DNA from 2 places in the Rossellomorea sp. NPDC077527 genome. Region 2 is predicted to be linked to the other one. Evidence: riboswitches for the same ligand, from Rfam matches in the RefSeq annotation. Region 2 holds a riboswitch; the other holds the start of a gene.
What was found. Region 2 has a riboswitch for lysine ahead of lysA (diaminopimelate decarboxylase). Riboswitches for the same ligand answer to the same signal wherever they lie in the genome.
Positions count from the first base shown of each region.

Region 1: it holds a riboswitch for lysine, as region 2 does, so the genes downstream of both, ACIGG7_RS07420 (aspartate kinase) here and lysA (diaminopimelate decarboxylase) in region 2, are expected to answer to the same signal.

Region 1 covers NZ_JBITVL010000002.1:433,939-441,439, forward strand. The annotation lists gene sdhA (succinate dehydrogenase flavoprotein subunit) at 1-888, opposite strand, end outside; gene ACIGG7_RS07410 (succinate dehydrogenase cytochrome b558 subunit) at 961-1,569, opposite strand; gene ACIGG7_RS07415 (YslB family protein) at 1,978-2,358, shown strand; gene ACIGG7_RS07420 (aspartate kinase) at 2,423-3,661, opposite strand; lysine riboswitch at 3,854-4,032, opposite strand; gene ACIGG7_RS07425 (hypothetical protein) at 4,232-4,387, opposite strand; gene uvrC (excinuclease ABC subunit UvrC) at 4,388-6,157, opposite strand; gene ACIGG7_RS07435 (hypothetical protein) at 6,157-7,501, opposite strand, start outside.
Region 2 covers NZ_JBITVL010000001.1:765,702-773,202, forward strand. The annotation lists gene ACIGG7_RS03975 (helix-turn-helix domain-containing protein) at 1-424, shown strand, start outside; partial or broken gene ACIGG7_RS03980 (sigma-70 family RNA polymerase sigma factor) at 769-1,316, shown strand; gene ACIGG7_RS03985 (DUF4179 domain-containing protein) at 1,370-2,689, shown strand; lysine riboswitch at 3,097-3,273, shown strand; gene lysA (diaminopimelate decarboxylase) at 3,388-4,674, shown strand; gene ACIGG7_RS03995 (ABC transporter permease subunit) at 4,783-5,652, shown strand; gene ACIGG7_RS04000 (ABC transporter permease subunit) at 5,649-6,680, shown strand; gene ACIGG7_RS04005 (LysR family transcriptional regulator) at 6,807-7,501, opposite strand, start outside.

The DNA of each region.
Region 1 (7,501 bases), on a different contig from region 2:
GCACACATCAAAGATTTCACGTGTTGCGATATCACGGGGAACAAGGTTTCCGTATGCAGGATACTTCTCTTCAAGGAAGTACCAAGGCTTACCATCTTTATACGTCCAGACACGTCCACCTTCTCCACGTGCCGATTCACTCATGAGGCGAAGCTTATCGTCCCCAGGAATGGCTGTCGGGTGAATTTGAATGAACTCACCATTTGCATAATAAGCACCTTGCTGATAAACGATCGAAGCAGCTGAACCTGTATTGATGACAGAGTTTGTAGACTTTCCGAAAATAATTCCCGGTCCACCAGACGCCATAATAACGGCATCCGCTGCGAAGGATTTGATTTCCATCGTTTGAAGGTTTTGAGCAACAATCCCACGTGCGACTCCTTCGTCATCGATGACGACTCCAAGGAATTCCCAGCCTTCAAACTTGCTTACTAAACCTGCTACTTCATGACGGCGTACCTGCTCGTCCAAGGCGTATAATAATTGCTGACCAGTCGTAGCACCTGCGAAAGCGGTTCTATGGTGCTGTGTTCCACCGAAACGACGGAAATCCAGCAATCCTTCAGGTGTACGATTAAACATAACTCCCATACGGTCGAGTAAATGAATAATCCCTGGTGCTGCTTCAGTCATTGCCTTAACAGGCGGTTGATTCGCTAAGAAATCCCCACCGTATACCGTATCATCAAAATGTTCCCAAGGAGAGTCTCCTTCTCCCTTTGTATTAACGGCTCCGTTAATACCACCTTGTGCACATACAGAGTGGGAACGCTTAACGGGTACCAGTGAGAATAAATCCACTTGCGTTCCTTTTTCTGCTGCTTTAATTGTGGCCATCAGGCCGGCTAAACCGCCACCGACAACGATGATTTTGCCTTTACTCATCGTGACTCACTCCTTTTCCTACCATACTTCAGAGCACTTACTTAATCTATCAGACTCGTATATCGTTTCTGCTTATACGAAGGCAAAGATTGCACGCATACCGACAATCGATAACGCAACAAAAATCCCGATCGTAACATATGTAGCAATTAATTGAGAACGTGGTGTAACTGTAAGTCCCCAGCTAACGCAGAATGACCATAATCCATTTGCAAAGTGGAAAATCGTTGAAAGAACACCCAGCACATAAAATCCTAGCATCAATGGATTAGATAAAATGTTTTCCATCATTTGAAAGTTCACTTCAGCTCCAAAAGCTGCCGCGACTCTTGTTTCCCAGATATGCCATGTTACGAAAATGAATGTGATCACTCCAGATACACGTTGAAGTAAAAACATCCAGTTACGGAAATATCCAAACCTACTTGCATTATTCTTTGAAGTGAATGCAATGTAAATTCCGTAAATTGCATGGAAATACAATGGAAGGAAGATGATAAAGATTTCAAGGAAATAACGGAAAGGAAGACTTTCCATAAAGTGTGCCGCTTGGTTGAATGATTCTTCCCCACCAGTGGCAAAATGGTTCACGACTAAATGTTGTGTTAAAAATAATCCAACTGGAATAACACCTAGCAATGAATGAAGCCTGCGATAATTAAATTCTCGATTTCCAGCCATGATTTACCCCCCTTAATGATAAAATATGAATTCGTTTTCTAATGCCATTCATTACCTATTAGACGACGATACATATTTTATATTGTAACAATAATGTGACATGTTCATTTTACTCCCAAGGAGTGGAAGCGTCAAGAAAACGTATACATAAATTCGACAATACCGCAAAAATATTTTTAATATATTGATAACAGAAAAGACGAGGTTTCGTCCAATTAAAAGTCCGAAAATTCTAATAAACGGACAATAAATATTATATCACCAAAATATCCCAAGGTTCTTTTTTCGACATATGGGATGATAATTCCCCTTTTCACGTATATAATAGTTTTATAGAAAGAGGGGATTTACTTGGAACAGAAAAAAGAAGAAGTGCATGAACCGTCCGTTCCAATCTTCGGATATGAAATGCTGCGCGACATATTGATTCCAGAAATATTAGGGAAACATACGCCCGACATTCTTTACTGGGGTGGAAAACAACTCTCCCGGAAATTCCCACTGCAGTCAACGGAGGAAGTATCCTCTTTTTTCAATGAGGCCGGCTGGGGTGTCCTTACACTTCTGGAACAGAAAAAGAACGAAATGACCTTTGAGTTAAACGGACCAGTGATCGAACGGCGTCTGTCTATGAAAACAGATGTAAACTTCAAATTGGAAACAGGCTTTATTGCCGAACAAATTCAGCTTCAAAGAAAATGCGTGGCAGAAGCTGCTGATGAATTACATAAACGAAACAAATCAGTGAAAGTGGTTGTGAGATGGGACGATAAAGACCGAATTGAATAGGCCTGTTCAATCTCTAATAAAGGGTTGCTCTGTATGTCCAGGGCAACCCTTTTTTATGATAATTTTACAGCGTGATTTCTTCCATTTTCACTGCATCAAGATTGAAGGCAGTATGTAAGACACCGGCTGCCTTTTGCATATTTTCCCCGTCTACGACCGTAGACACCTTAATCTCAGAGGTACTGACCATCTTCACGACAATGTCATGCTGAGCCAGTACTTCAAACATTTCCGCAGCAACACCAGGATTGGAAATCATTCCTGAACCGACGATCGATACTTTCGCCAGCCCGCTTTCATGCTCGATATGTGTGAAATCCAACTGCTCTTTATTTTGCTCCAGCACAGCAAGGGTTTCCTCAAGATCCTGCTCTTTGATGGAGAAGGAAAGATTCGTTGTATTTTGATCCGTCTGGGTCTGAATGATGATGTCTACATTTAAATGATTTTTTGCTAACGTGGTGAATACGGATGAAAGTCCTGTTAAAGCGTTTTGTAGTCCAAATACAGTAACACGCGTAATTTCATTTTCAAAGGCTACGCCTCTCACAATTAAGTTCTGTTCCATGCTTGCTTCCTCCTCAATATACGTTCCTTCCACTCTTTCAATGCTGGATCTGACTTCTAACGGTATCTGATAATTCTTGGCAAACTCCACTGCTCTTGGATGCAGGACCCCCGCCCCAAGGTTCGCAAGTTCAAGCATTTCATCATAGGAAATGGACGGTAACTTTCTTGCCCCTTGAATATATCGTGGATCTGTCGTGTATACTCCGTCCACATCTGTATAAATGTCACAGCGTTCAGCCTTGAGGGCGGCCGCTATGGCTACGGCAGTAGTATCGGATCCGCCTCTTCCAAGTGTGGTGATCTCTCCTGCCTCAGTCATCCCCTGGAATCCAGCTACGATAACCACCCTGCCTTCCTGAAGGTGAGTCGACATTTTTTCGGTATGAATATTGGTAATCCGCGCATTGCTATGAACAGATTCCGTCTCAATACCTGCCTGCCAGCCGGTGAATGAAATGGCATCATGCCCGGATTGGATGAGGGCCATCGTCAGGAGGGATATGGTCACCTGCTCTCCGGTTGAAAGCAGCATATCCATTTCCCTTTTACTCGGCTGTGACGTAATTTCCCTCGCCAGTCCGACGAGTGTATCCGTCGTTTTCCCCATGGCAGAAACGACGACGACCACATCGTTTCCCCTTTCTTTCTCTTCAATGATCCTTGACGCAACATTTTGAATTCTTTCCACAGATCCTACAGATGTTCCTCCGAATTTTTGAACAATAATACTCACGACTTCTCCCTCTTTCTGAGCGCATACTCGCTACTCTTTTTGATGATGAAGAGTACAATCACAATCATCCTAAACGTTCATAGAACAGGATTTGTTTGACCAAACCCTGCGCTGATAATAAAAAAAGCAATGAGAATAATATCTCATTGCTTTATGAACATACAGCAGAACATACAAATAGGTTCATCGGCATTGTGAGATAGCTCTCCAAGATTGAATCATCTTGACAATCCTACATTTCTTAAACGTAGAACCAGCGGATACAGCATGAGACTATAGCCACTTCGGCGATTCTCCCCTTTCCAGACATCTCAATGGAGCTCATTCTCCTCTTTGCCTGTACTCTTGAAGTTCGCACCTCTATCACCACTTTTAAAAGTGATAATGTTATAAATTTTCGTTAATTATAGCACAGAGGAAATATTGATTCAATGATTAATTGATTCAATATTTCCTTTTTATTGGTTGGTAAGCCGTTTCTAATGAGCAAGTAGTGGTTGATTTGCGCTCTTGGTGCTCGCTTTCCGCGGGGCTGGCGGTGAGCCTTCTCGGGCTATTGTAGTGGGAGTTCTATACTTGTCCAGCCCCGCTTTTCGGGATTTCCCGCAGGAGTCGAGCACCTTCCGCTCCAATCAACTCTGCTTGTTCACTAGTGTCTGCTGAAGAAATAAATAAACCGAACAATCTTTCTGTTTGAAGTAAAAGAATATGACTTTCAAGCAACACTTACTTCAACTTCTCCACCAATACCTTCGCGACGGCTTCGGGTATTCCAATTTCCATGAATTCTTCCGCTGTCGCATCCTTCATCTTTTTCATTGAACCGAAGTGCTTGAGAAGTTGTTTTTTCCTTTTCGGTCCGATGCCGTCGATTTCGTCAAGGGTGGATTGGAAGGCGCTTTTCCCTCTCAGCTGGCGGTGGAAGGTGATGGCAAAGCGGTGGACTTCGTCCTGGATCCGTTGAAGGAGGTAAAATTCCTGGCTTCGTTTCTCTAGTGGAACGATTTGTAACGGGTTCCCGTAAAGCAAGTCAGACGTCTGATGCTTATCATCTTTCGCAAGTCCCCCGATTGGGATATCGAGGCCCAGTTCATTCTCGATGACATCTCTCGCAGCTTCGATCTGCCCTTTCCCACCATCGATGATAATGAGGTCCGGTAAAGGAAGTCCGTCTTTCAACACCCTTGTATACCTTCTGCGCACAACTTCCCTCATGGAATCATAATCATCGGGGCCTTTTACCGTTTTAATCTTATACTTGCGATATTCTTTCTTCGCAGGTTTGCCGTCCACGAATACGATCATGGCCGATACAGGATCTGATCCTTGAATATTGGAGTTGTCAAACGCTTCGATCCGGAATGGGGTATAAATGCCCATGTGTTCCCCGAGACGTTCGATCGCTTTGATCGTCCTTTCTTCATCTCTTTCAATAAGGGCGAACTTTTCCCCGAGCGCCTGCTTGGCATTTTTCTCGGCAAGCTTTACGAGATCTTTCTTCTTCCCGCGTTTCGGCTGGGTCATCTTCACCTCAAGAAGCTTTTCAGCGAGATCGATATCGATTTCCTCAGGCAGGAAGATTTCCTTCGGCTTAAAATGATTGGACTTTGAGTAGAACTGACCTAGGAACGTCAGGAACTCGTCCTCTGGTTCATTATATAGGGGGAATAGGGAAACATCCCTCTCTATAAGCTTTCCTTGACGCACAAAGAATACCTGTACACACATCCAGCCTTTATCGACGGAATATCCGAACACATCACGATCTGTGAAATCCGTCATCGTCATTTTTTGCTTTTCCATCGTTGCTTCAATGTGCAGGATCTGATCCCGGAACTCCTTCGCCCTTTCGAATTCCAAGTTCTCTGCTGCTTCGTTCATTTTCACCGTTAGCTGATTCTTGATATCTTTATAGCCGCCATTCAAGAAGCGGGTTATTTCATCCGTCATGTCACGGTAAGTGTCTTTGCTCACTTCTTTAATGCAGGGAGCGAGACATTGCCCCATATGATAGTAAAGACAGGCACGGTCAGGAAGGGTCGTACACTTTCGTAACGGATACAGGCGATCGAGTAGCTTTTTCGTTTCATTTGCGGCTCCCACGTTCGGGTATGGTCCGAAGTATTTCCCCTTACCCCTTTGGACTTTACGGGTGGTGATGAGCCTTGGGTGTCGTTCATTCGTTAATTTTATGAAAGGATAGCTTTTGTCATCCTTTAACATGACATTATACTTAGGGTCATATTTTTTGATCAGATTCATTTCGAGCACGAGGGCTTCCAGATCAGATGACGTCATGATGTATTCGAAGTCTTCGATTTCCCCTACAAGGCGCTGGGTCTTTGCATCATGGGAACCTTTGAAATAAGAACGAACACGGTTCTTCAACACTTTCGCTTTTCCCACATAAATGATCGTCCCTTGCCTGTCCTTCATTAAATAACATCCAGGCTGGTCAGGAAGCAGCGCTAATTTATTTGTGATATTCTGATTCATCATTCTTCCCCCTTCCTAGGTTTCTCCCACTTGTATAGTGTAAGGTCATGATAGATCGGGTCGGTGAGCTCACTTGAATGGAAATGCTTTTCTACTTTAATGAATTCTTCCACCGGGATTCCCTGATCCTTGAAGCCTTCCACCACTTTATCCGTCAGATAGATATCTCGGTCAGGGTAATATCCTGAGTCAGTGGCAAACACTTCATAAGTTTGTACTTTCTTATGAGTAAATGGGACGGCAAGATATTCGAGCACTCTTGACTCTTCCCATGTATAAACGACAAGTGGCCGATCTTCTCCTTCTAAATAATCGGCCATCTGATAGACTGCAGGAGTTTCTGATGTATGAATATATAATAGCTTACTTGTATGGAAAACCTGAAACAGAAGGAACAAGAGTAGAAAAAGCGTTCCCCCACTGGACCGTCTTCTTGAAAAAAGCGTTCCTGCAATCAGAAACAAACACATCCCGATTAAAGGCAGGGCATGACGGGGCTTCATCACATTCTGGGCGAATATTGCCCAAAGAAAATAACTGCCAAGAAGAATCAGCATCAGTCTTGTCAGATAATACTTCCCCACCGGAAAATTCCTGAACACTAAGAGACCCACAACCAAACAGAGGAAGAGGAGAAGCGATCTTCCCGCACCTCCAACCCAAATCGTGTTCACAAAGAGCAATTTAATAAACCTCTCCGACATGCTGAGATCCGACGCTCCGATCGCACCACCCCATTCCTGGAAATGTCCATTCGTGAAAGATAGCGCCAAGCGGAGAAAGCTCCCATATCCGCCTTCAGATATACTGATCCCTGAAACCCAAAGAAGCTGGAAGAGAATCGCAATCAGAATGTACACGAGCATGTCCATGACCTTCAGCATACCTGATTTCCATTTTCTATAAAGGACCAGCAGGATGCCGATCCCAAGGACCAGGTAGGATAACCTGATTCCAAGAAGGAGACTGAATAGAAACAGTGGGAGAATGAGGTAGGCGTTATGGGATTTCTCTGTCGCAAACACCAGACTCCATATATACCACCACATCATCCCGAGGGCAGCTCCCTCGGACATGGGCTGATTCACCATCAGGATCGTAAAGCTGCTTGTGTAGATAAACGCCGTCGCCATCATTGCATAAGACGGCCCGGTCATTCTTTTTATTAATAGAAAAAGCGGAATGATCGCACTTCCGTAAAGGAAGATATTAAAGAGGGTCAAAGCTTGAGCCGGGTCATCCACAAACAGATGAAGGGCTTTCCCCCCCAGGATGAAATAAGGGTACCCAGGAAAATGGGGCTGCATCTGGTACATATCAAAGTGCAGGACACCCAGTGCGAAA
Region 2 (7,501 bases):
TCCCTCATTGACGATCATCTGGAAAATCGCAAACGGACTTTCCATCCCCATCTCTGCCCTTCTTGTGGAAAAACAAGAAATTCAAATCTCAAGGAAAAATGAAGGAAATAAAGTAATCAGTGCCAATGACTCTTTGACCCTTGAACCCATGTTCACTTCATCGGGATACGGTTCATTGGAAACGCATCGAGCATTCCTGAAACCGGAAAGCGAATACTGTGCCGATGCACACCAGCCAGGCGTGATTGAATTTGTCACCGTCATGGAAGGAAGTGTATGTGTGAAGGTGGAGGATGAAGTATTCGAGCTTGGTCAGTATGATTCGATCAAGTTCCATGCTGATAAAGAACACAGCTATATCAATAAAAATGCAACAGAAGCGGTGCTCCATTTCGTGATGATTTATACAGGACGGACCGATTGAAGCTTATCGATGGGGATAAGCTTCTTTTTTTAAGGAGAATGGTCTTTGCTGAAGAGGATTTATGATTCGTCGTTGGGTTATGAGCTCTTTTGTAGACTGTGGTGACTGAACTTCATCCTCATTCTTGTTTCATTGCGTCATTTTTGGTGATGATTGCGTCATTTTCGGAATAATTGCGTCGTTTCCACCGGTGATTGCGTCAATTTCACGATAATTACGTCACTTTCCCCCCTAATTGCGTCTTTTTGAAATATATGTAAATTCAAAACGATCCCATCCCCATAAAAATCCCTTGAAACTTTTCCCAGCCCACCCGACTCTAATGATTGACAGGAGGTTAACCAATGGATGTAAAACTCGTGAAAAAAGCCATCAAAGGGAATGAACAAGCATTCGAAAAGCTGATCCAATCAGAAAGCGAGAAGCTTTACCGGACGGCATACCTGTATGTAAGAAATAAAGAAGATGCACTCGACGTGGTGCAGGAGACGGTGTGTAAAGCATTCACTTCCATATCCCGATTGAAAAATCCGGAGTACTTCAGCACCTGGCTCGTCAAGATACTGATTCATACGGCGTATGGATTCCTGAAGAAACAAAAGCGGATTGTCTTCACAGGTGATGAATTTCTCGATAACGCAATCGTCTCAGAAAAAGAATCGGATATAGAAGGCAGGATGGATTTAATCACGGCACTGGCATCGTTGAACAAACATTACCAAACAGTCATTATCTTATTCTATTTTCAGGGACAGTCCATCAAGGCCATTTCCGAAACGATGGATACACCTGAGGGAACGGTGAAAACGTACCTCCACAGGGGGAAGTTGGAGTTAAGAAAGCTGCTGGAAGGAGTGAATCGGTATGGACAGAAAATGGTTTGAAGAAGAAATGGAAAAGATCGAGGTACCAAAAGAAGAGGTTTTTCAATCGATTTCAGCAGGAATGCACAAAGGTAGGAAACAAAAGGCCAAAAGAAAAACAATTAAGGTAAGTGCTGCCTTCACCGCCGCTGCTGCCTCCATGGTTCTCGCCTCAGGGTTTCTCTTTGCCCCTGTGAATAATGCATTGGCCAAGCTTCCGGTACTTGGAGTAATATATGAAAAAGTCGGTTCATCTGTGGGTAAAGAACTCTATACGAGTGATAAAGTCACCGAGGTCAACCAGGCCGCCACGTCCAATGGTGTAGATATCACGATCACAAGCACGTATTACGATGGTAATGTTATCGGGGTCACGTTCAAGGCGAAAGGTGATGATTTATCTATCGAACATATGGACGAAGGAAACCGTCCGGTGAGCGGTTACCGCTATCACCTCTTCGATGGAACGGAAGAGAATCAATGGGGAACAGGTGGATCTGGTCTAGAAAAAGACGGAGATGAATTCATAGGTTCCATCGAATTTTATCGGGATGGCCAAGACCTTCCGGAAGATTTCACACTTCCCTTAACGTTCACCCATATGGCGGATGTAAACGGCACATGGTCCTTTGATGTACCCGTGAAAAGGATTCCTTCTGAAACGATCCTAACAAGTGCAAGGACACAATCACCTGATGGAGAATATGAATTACAAATAACCTCCATCACGAAAGGAAAAGCGACGACGACACTAGAGTATACGTATACGGTCGACTCCTGGAAGGATACGGTTGAACTGGATGTTAAAGATGACCTGGGGAACACTCTACCAAAGTTCCATGCAGAGGTGCTGGAAACGAAAGAGATCGATGGAAAAATACAAAAGACGGTTCGGGAGCTATTCCCTGGTAAACTCAGCGATAAGGCACGTTCGCTGAAAATCGAGGCAGACATGCAGCAGGTGGACGAAGATGCCATTACTTCATTGAACACCACGCGACCATTCGAAATGAAAAGTCCTCGTTTCGGATACGGGATCACAGTACAAAATATCCAAAGCGAAAAAGGAAAGATGACAGTGGATTTTATCATTGATGACCTCCAAAAAGGTCAATTCCGAGATGACATTTTAGAGAATTTCGCTGAATTCGTTCAGCTGATTCCATCGAAGGAAATAAAGCATAATGACAAGAATGAGCTTGATTATAATAACATGCTGGAGTACATGATCCGAAGTGCTGAAACGAAATCTGTGAATCAAGATACGTTCCATTTTCAGTCCACTTTCGAATTACCCCGGGGTGCAAGACTTAAAGACTACTCTCTCATCGCCCCATTCGAGAATTTAAGTCGAAATGATAAACCGATTGAAATGAAGCCCTTAAAAATTGAATTGAAGTAAACAGAGAGGCTGGGACAAAAAGGTCTCAGCTATAGAAAAATCAAAACGAGTTTTTTGATGAAAATATAAATCGTTCGAATTATTAATTTTTAGCGCTAAAGCTTAACCCATGTATATTGTAGGTTCTAGCTGTTGATTGGAGTGCAAGACGAAGACTCCTGCGGGAAAAGCGGAATAGGTGAGACCCCGCAGGAGCGGCAGTGACGAGGAGGCTGGCCTTCCGCCCGAGGAAAGCGAAGTCTTGCACGGAAATCAACAGCGGTGTAACAGGTGTTCTGAAAATATATAAGCATTGTTGGAATTTAGAGTGTATGGATTTAGTTATGTCCCAGCTTCTTCTGCTAAAACCAATTGACAACCATTTCAAGAGAATGGTATAGTTATGCCAATCAAATAAACAGTCACTCTCTGATAATAGAGGCGCGAGTATGAAGAGTACCTTCTTTGAGAATAATGGATTCTGGGATAAGTAGGGAAAGGCAGATCGCCGAAGCAGAAAATAGCCAATTCTATTTTTTGTTGGGCCAGCATTGAAGAAATGTTGGACTGTCACAATGCAAAGGTTGTGGAGCACTATTGAAGAGATGTTAATACAGAGTCTTCATCATGTTTCCGTTAACTTTGATGAATAACCGTATGAGCATCTGCTTCATACGGTTTTTTTGTGTTTCTTTAGAGAGTCAAAAGGAGTTAAGGAAATGAGTACAGTTGATGTAAATGTTCAAGGTGATTTAACCATTGGTGGAATGGGTACAGGTGAGTTGGTCGAAACATACGGCACGCCGTTGATGGTATATGATGAAGGCATGATCCGTGGGAATGCAAAATTGTTTCGGGATGCATTCACTGAAAGTGGTCTTAAATTTCAGGTGGCGTATGCGAGTAAAGCGTTTCTTTGCAAAGAGATGGTACGACTTGCAGCCCAGGAAAATCTCTCCCTTGACGTCGTGTCCGGGGGAGAATTATATACGGCCCTAGAGGCGGGGTTCCCGGCGGAGCGTATCCATTTTCATGGGAACAACAAATCCGAAGAAGAACTGCTTATGGCTCTTGAAGCTGAAATCGGCTGCTTTGTTGTCGACAGTTTCCTTGAGCTTGAATTGCTTCACGACCTGGCCAGGGAGCGTGAGCAGCAGGTTCAGATTCTGATCAGAGTCACACCGGGAGTGGAAGCCCATACTCATGAATACATCACGACAGGACAGGAAGATTCGAAATTCGGATTCAGCATTTCGAACGGACAGGCAAGTACGGCGATTCAACTCGCGATCCGGAAGCCTTACTTCAACTTGCTTGGCCTTCACTCTCATATCGGTTCCCAGATATTCGAGCAGGAAGGGTTCGATCAGGCGATTATGGTGCTCGCAGATTTCATGCAGCGGATCCGGATCGAGTTCGATGTGAAGATGCCGGTCCTGAATATTGGAGGAGGCTTTGGGGTCCGCTATACCGAAGAAGACCGTCCACTGCCGATTCCGACGTATGTAAAGGGCATTACGGATAGTGTGAAAACCTATTTTGCCAAAAATGAATATCCACTCCCGGAAGTATGGGTGGAGCCGGGCCGAAGCATGGTGGCGGAAGCAGGTACGACGTTGTACAAAGTGGGCTCCAAGAAAATCATTCCGGACGTGCGCACATATGTGGCAATCGATGGAGGGATGACGGACAATATTCGTCCGGCTCTGTATCAGGCTAAGTATCATGCGGTTCTTGCCAACCGCCCTAATGAGGAATGTACGGAGCTTGTGAGCATAGCGGGGAAATGCTGCGAGTCCGGGGACATGCTGATCTGGGACCTGATGCTGCCTCCGACGAATTACGGTGATATCCTGGCTGTTTTCAGTACGGGTGCTTATGGGTATTCGATGGCGAGTAATTACAACCGAATCCCACGTCCGGCTGTCGTGTTTGTGAAGGATGGGGAATCCCGGGTTGTGATTGAGCGGGAAACATATGCGGATCTTGTACGAAATGATCGATAGGATAGGAAAGGTGGAACCCGAGGGGTTCCACCTTTTTTATATGGGATTTTTTGGTTTATTATGGTAATCTATAAAAAACATGTCTCTATCTTTTCGGAGGATCTATCAATGTATCTCAAATCGATTGGTTCCATGGTTTTAAAGTTTGTATTCGTTCTGTTTGGCATCATTCTCTTAACAGGCCTCATCGGTTTGTTCAATGAAGGAGTGAATCTCAGCTTAAAACAATATCTAACCAACCTTAAAGATATTTCAAGCTCGCTTCTTCATTCAAATGCGATGACCATTACGAATGAAGCAAATAACTCATACCCAATGTTCCCTTCCTTCTGGGAGCCTTATTTTTATTCTGTTTCCATTTTTATCTCTGCCTTTCTCTTATCTGTTTTCATGGGCATCCTCCTTGCGTACCTCACACATTTACTGCCCACTGGTTGGTCGAAGTTTATCATTAGGGTCACCAACCTCTTGGAGTCCACACCCGATATCTTCATTTTGATCGTCATTCAATACAGCGTCATTTTTTTCCTGAAAGAAACGGGAGTTCTATTGTTTCCCATCGTCGGATCACAGGAGAAGGTGTATCTGATACCGATTCTGACACTGTCCATCTTACCGACGATTATGTTGTTCAGAATTACCTATCTACTCGTGAACGATGAATATGGAAAATCCTATGTCGATCTGATCAAAAGTAGGGGAATGTCCAAGCATTTTATTTTCTTTATCCATATCCTGAGGAATATCACGTTTAGCTTATTGAATCACTCCAAATCGATCATTCTGTTTCTCTTATCATCATTAATTGTGTTTGAGAGATTGTTTAATATTTATGGCATCACTCATTTTATCCTGTCTTTCTCGCAAATGGATGTGATTTGTTTCAGTTTGATCATGTTTTATCTGCCTGTATTCGTGTTGCTCATCCTGATCCGGGTCATCATTGATAAAAAAACGGGACAGAGGGTGGTGATATGATGCTGAAGCAATTGATGAAAAACCCGGCATTTTTAACAGGCTTTCTTTTTCTGTTTGGGATGTTTGCTGCAAGTCTTGTTTATTACGCAGGATGGGGGAATGAGGTACCGAAGCTGGACCTTTTGAAAAATGAAGAGGGGGATTTCATGAGCCCTCCATACTCCCCGTCAGAGTATCCACCACTTGGGACGGATAATTTCAATCGGAATGTCCTTCTTCTTATCATCGTCGGTGCGAAATATACCATTGGGGCAGCTCTTGTCATCATGTTATTCAGGGTACTGCCTTCGGTTATTCTTGGACTGGTGGTTCATTTCTATTTCAAACCGTTTAGGAGAATCATCGACCATATCGTGGATGCGGCCAATTATTTTCCTCCTACTTTACTATCGTTCTTGCTATTGAACTGGATGATGTTGGAGGGAGAGTTGTTGAATCCTGTAGATTTTCCCTATGATTTTTCGGACAAGGTGTTGTTTTACCTGGTCATTCTCATTATCATCTCGATTCCGAGCCTGACCCTTTTATTTTCGAATGAATATGACAAGATCATGAAAGAGGAATTCATCGACAGCTCCAAAGTGTTGGGGGCTACGATGCGCCATTACATTATGAATCATATCCGGCCCTTTATCCTGCCACAGATCCTTCTTGTGTCGATCCGTGAATTTATGATTATCATGCTGTTGATTGCGCATCTTGGGGTATTGAAGATTTTTATCGGTGGTGCATACCGAGATACCGACATATTTAATAACCAGGTATTTGTATCACTTTCATATGAGTGGTCGGGTCTCCTTGGCGGATGGTGGCAATTTCTGTGGACCACCTATCCGTGGATTTCGTTCATCCCTGTTGTGTTCTTTTCACTGACGATCCTGTCGGCAAAGCTGATGCTGATTGGGGCGACGCATGTGATGGAGACGCATGTGATGGAAACGTTGGGGCATGAAAAACAGGATGTTTATGAAGAAAAGATCAATTCCTTTGAAGGAAAGGACACATTTGATTTTGTTCATAAAGCTTGATTGTATATATAATATCAAAGCTGCTCCGGAGTTAGTTCCGGGGCAGCTTTTTGGTCATGGTATAACTTTTGGTTATATATTCATTACTTTAATGTCATAGGCAGGAGAAGAATCGACCTTTACAGTTTACATATGAAAGCCTTGCTTCAAGACCTCAAGCGTGCGTTGATCCAGGGTAAATAAATACATTTCCCTTTTCAAGGGGGTGCCTTGTAGTGGGATGAACACGACTCCTTTGTAATCCATCTTCTTGACCATGATGGATGGGAGATAGGATACCCCTTGGTTCTGTGCTACGTAACCGATGAGAGCATGATAGGGAAGCTCTTTAATATCAGAAGAAATGATACCATGTTGGGTCATTAATGTCTTAATTTTTTTACTGAGCGGTGTAGAGGCAGCCGGCAGTAATTGTGTGTACGGAAAACAGTCCTGAATCTTAAGTGTTTCACATGCTGCAAGCGGGTGGGTGACAGGGACCGCAGCATAGAATTCATCACTGAATAAGTGGGAGCTGTAACATCCCTTTTGATGAGGATGGTCCTGAATGATGGCCGCATCAATGTCTCCACTCTCTAATAATGGAAGAAGGTCGATTGTGTCATCCCGGATCACCGTCAATTGGATTTGAAAGGTATCAATTTTTTCTATGTAGTCCGGAAAAAAATAAGAAGCAAGCAAGGGATCACTTCCCATGCGGATTACGTTGTCCATGGTGTGTTTCTCGATAATCCGGCTCAGTTGACCGAGGATTGGATCCAGATCTCGATAGAGTTCCTTGCCTTTTTGGGTTAATGTCATTCCGCTTGACGAACGGATGA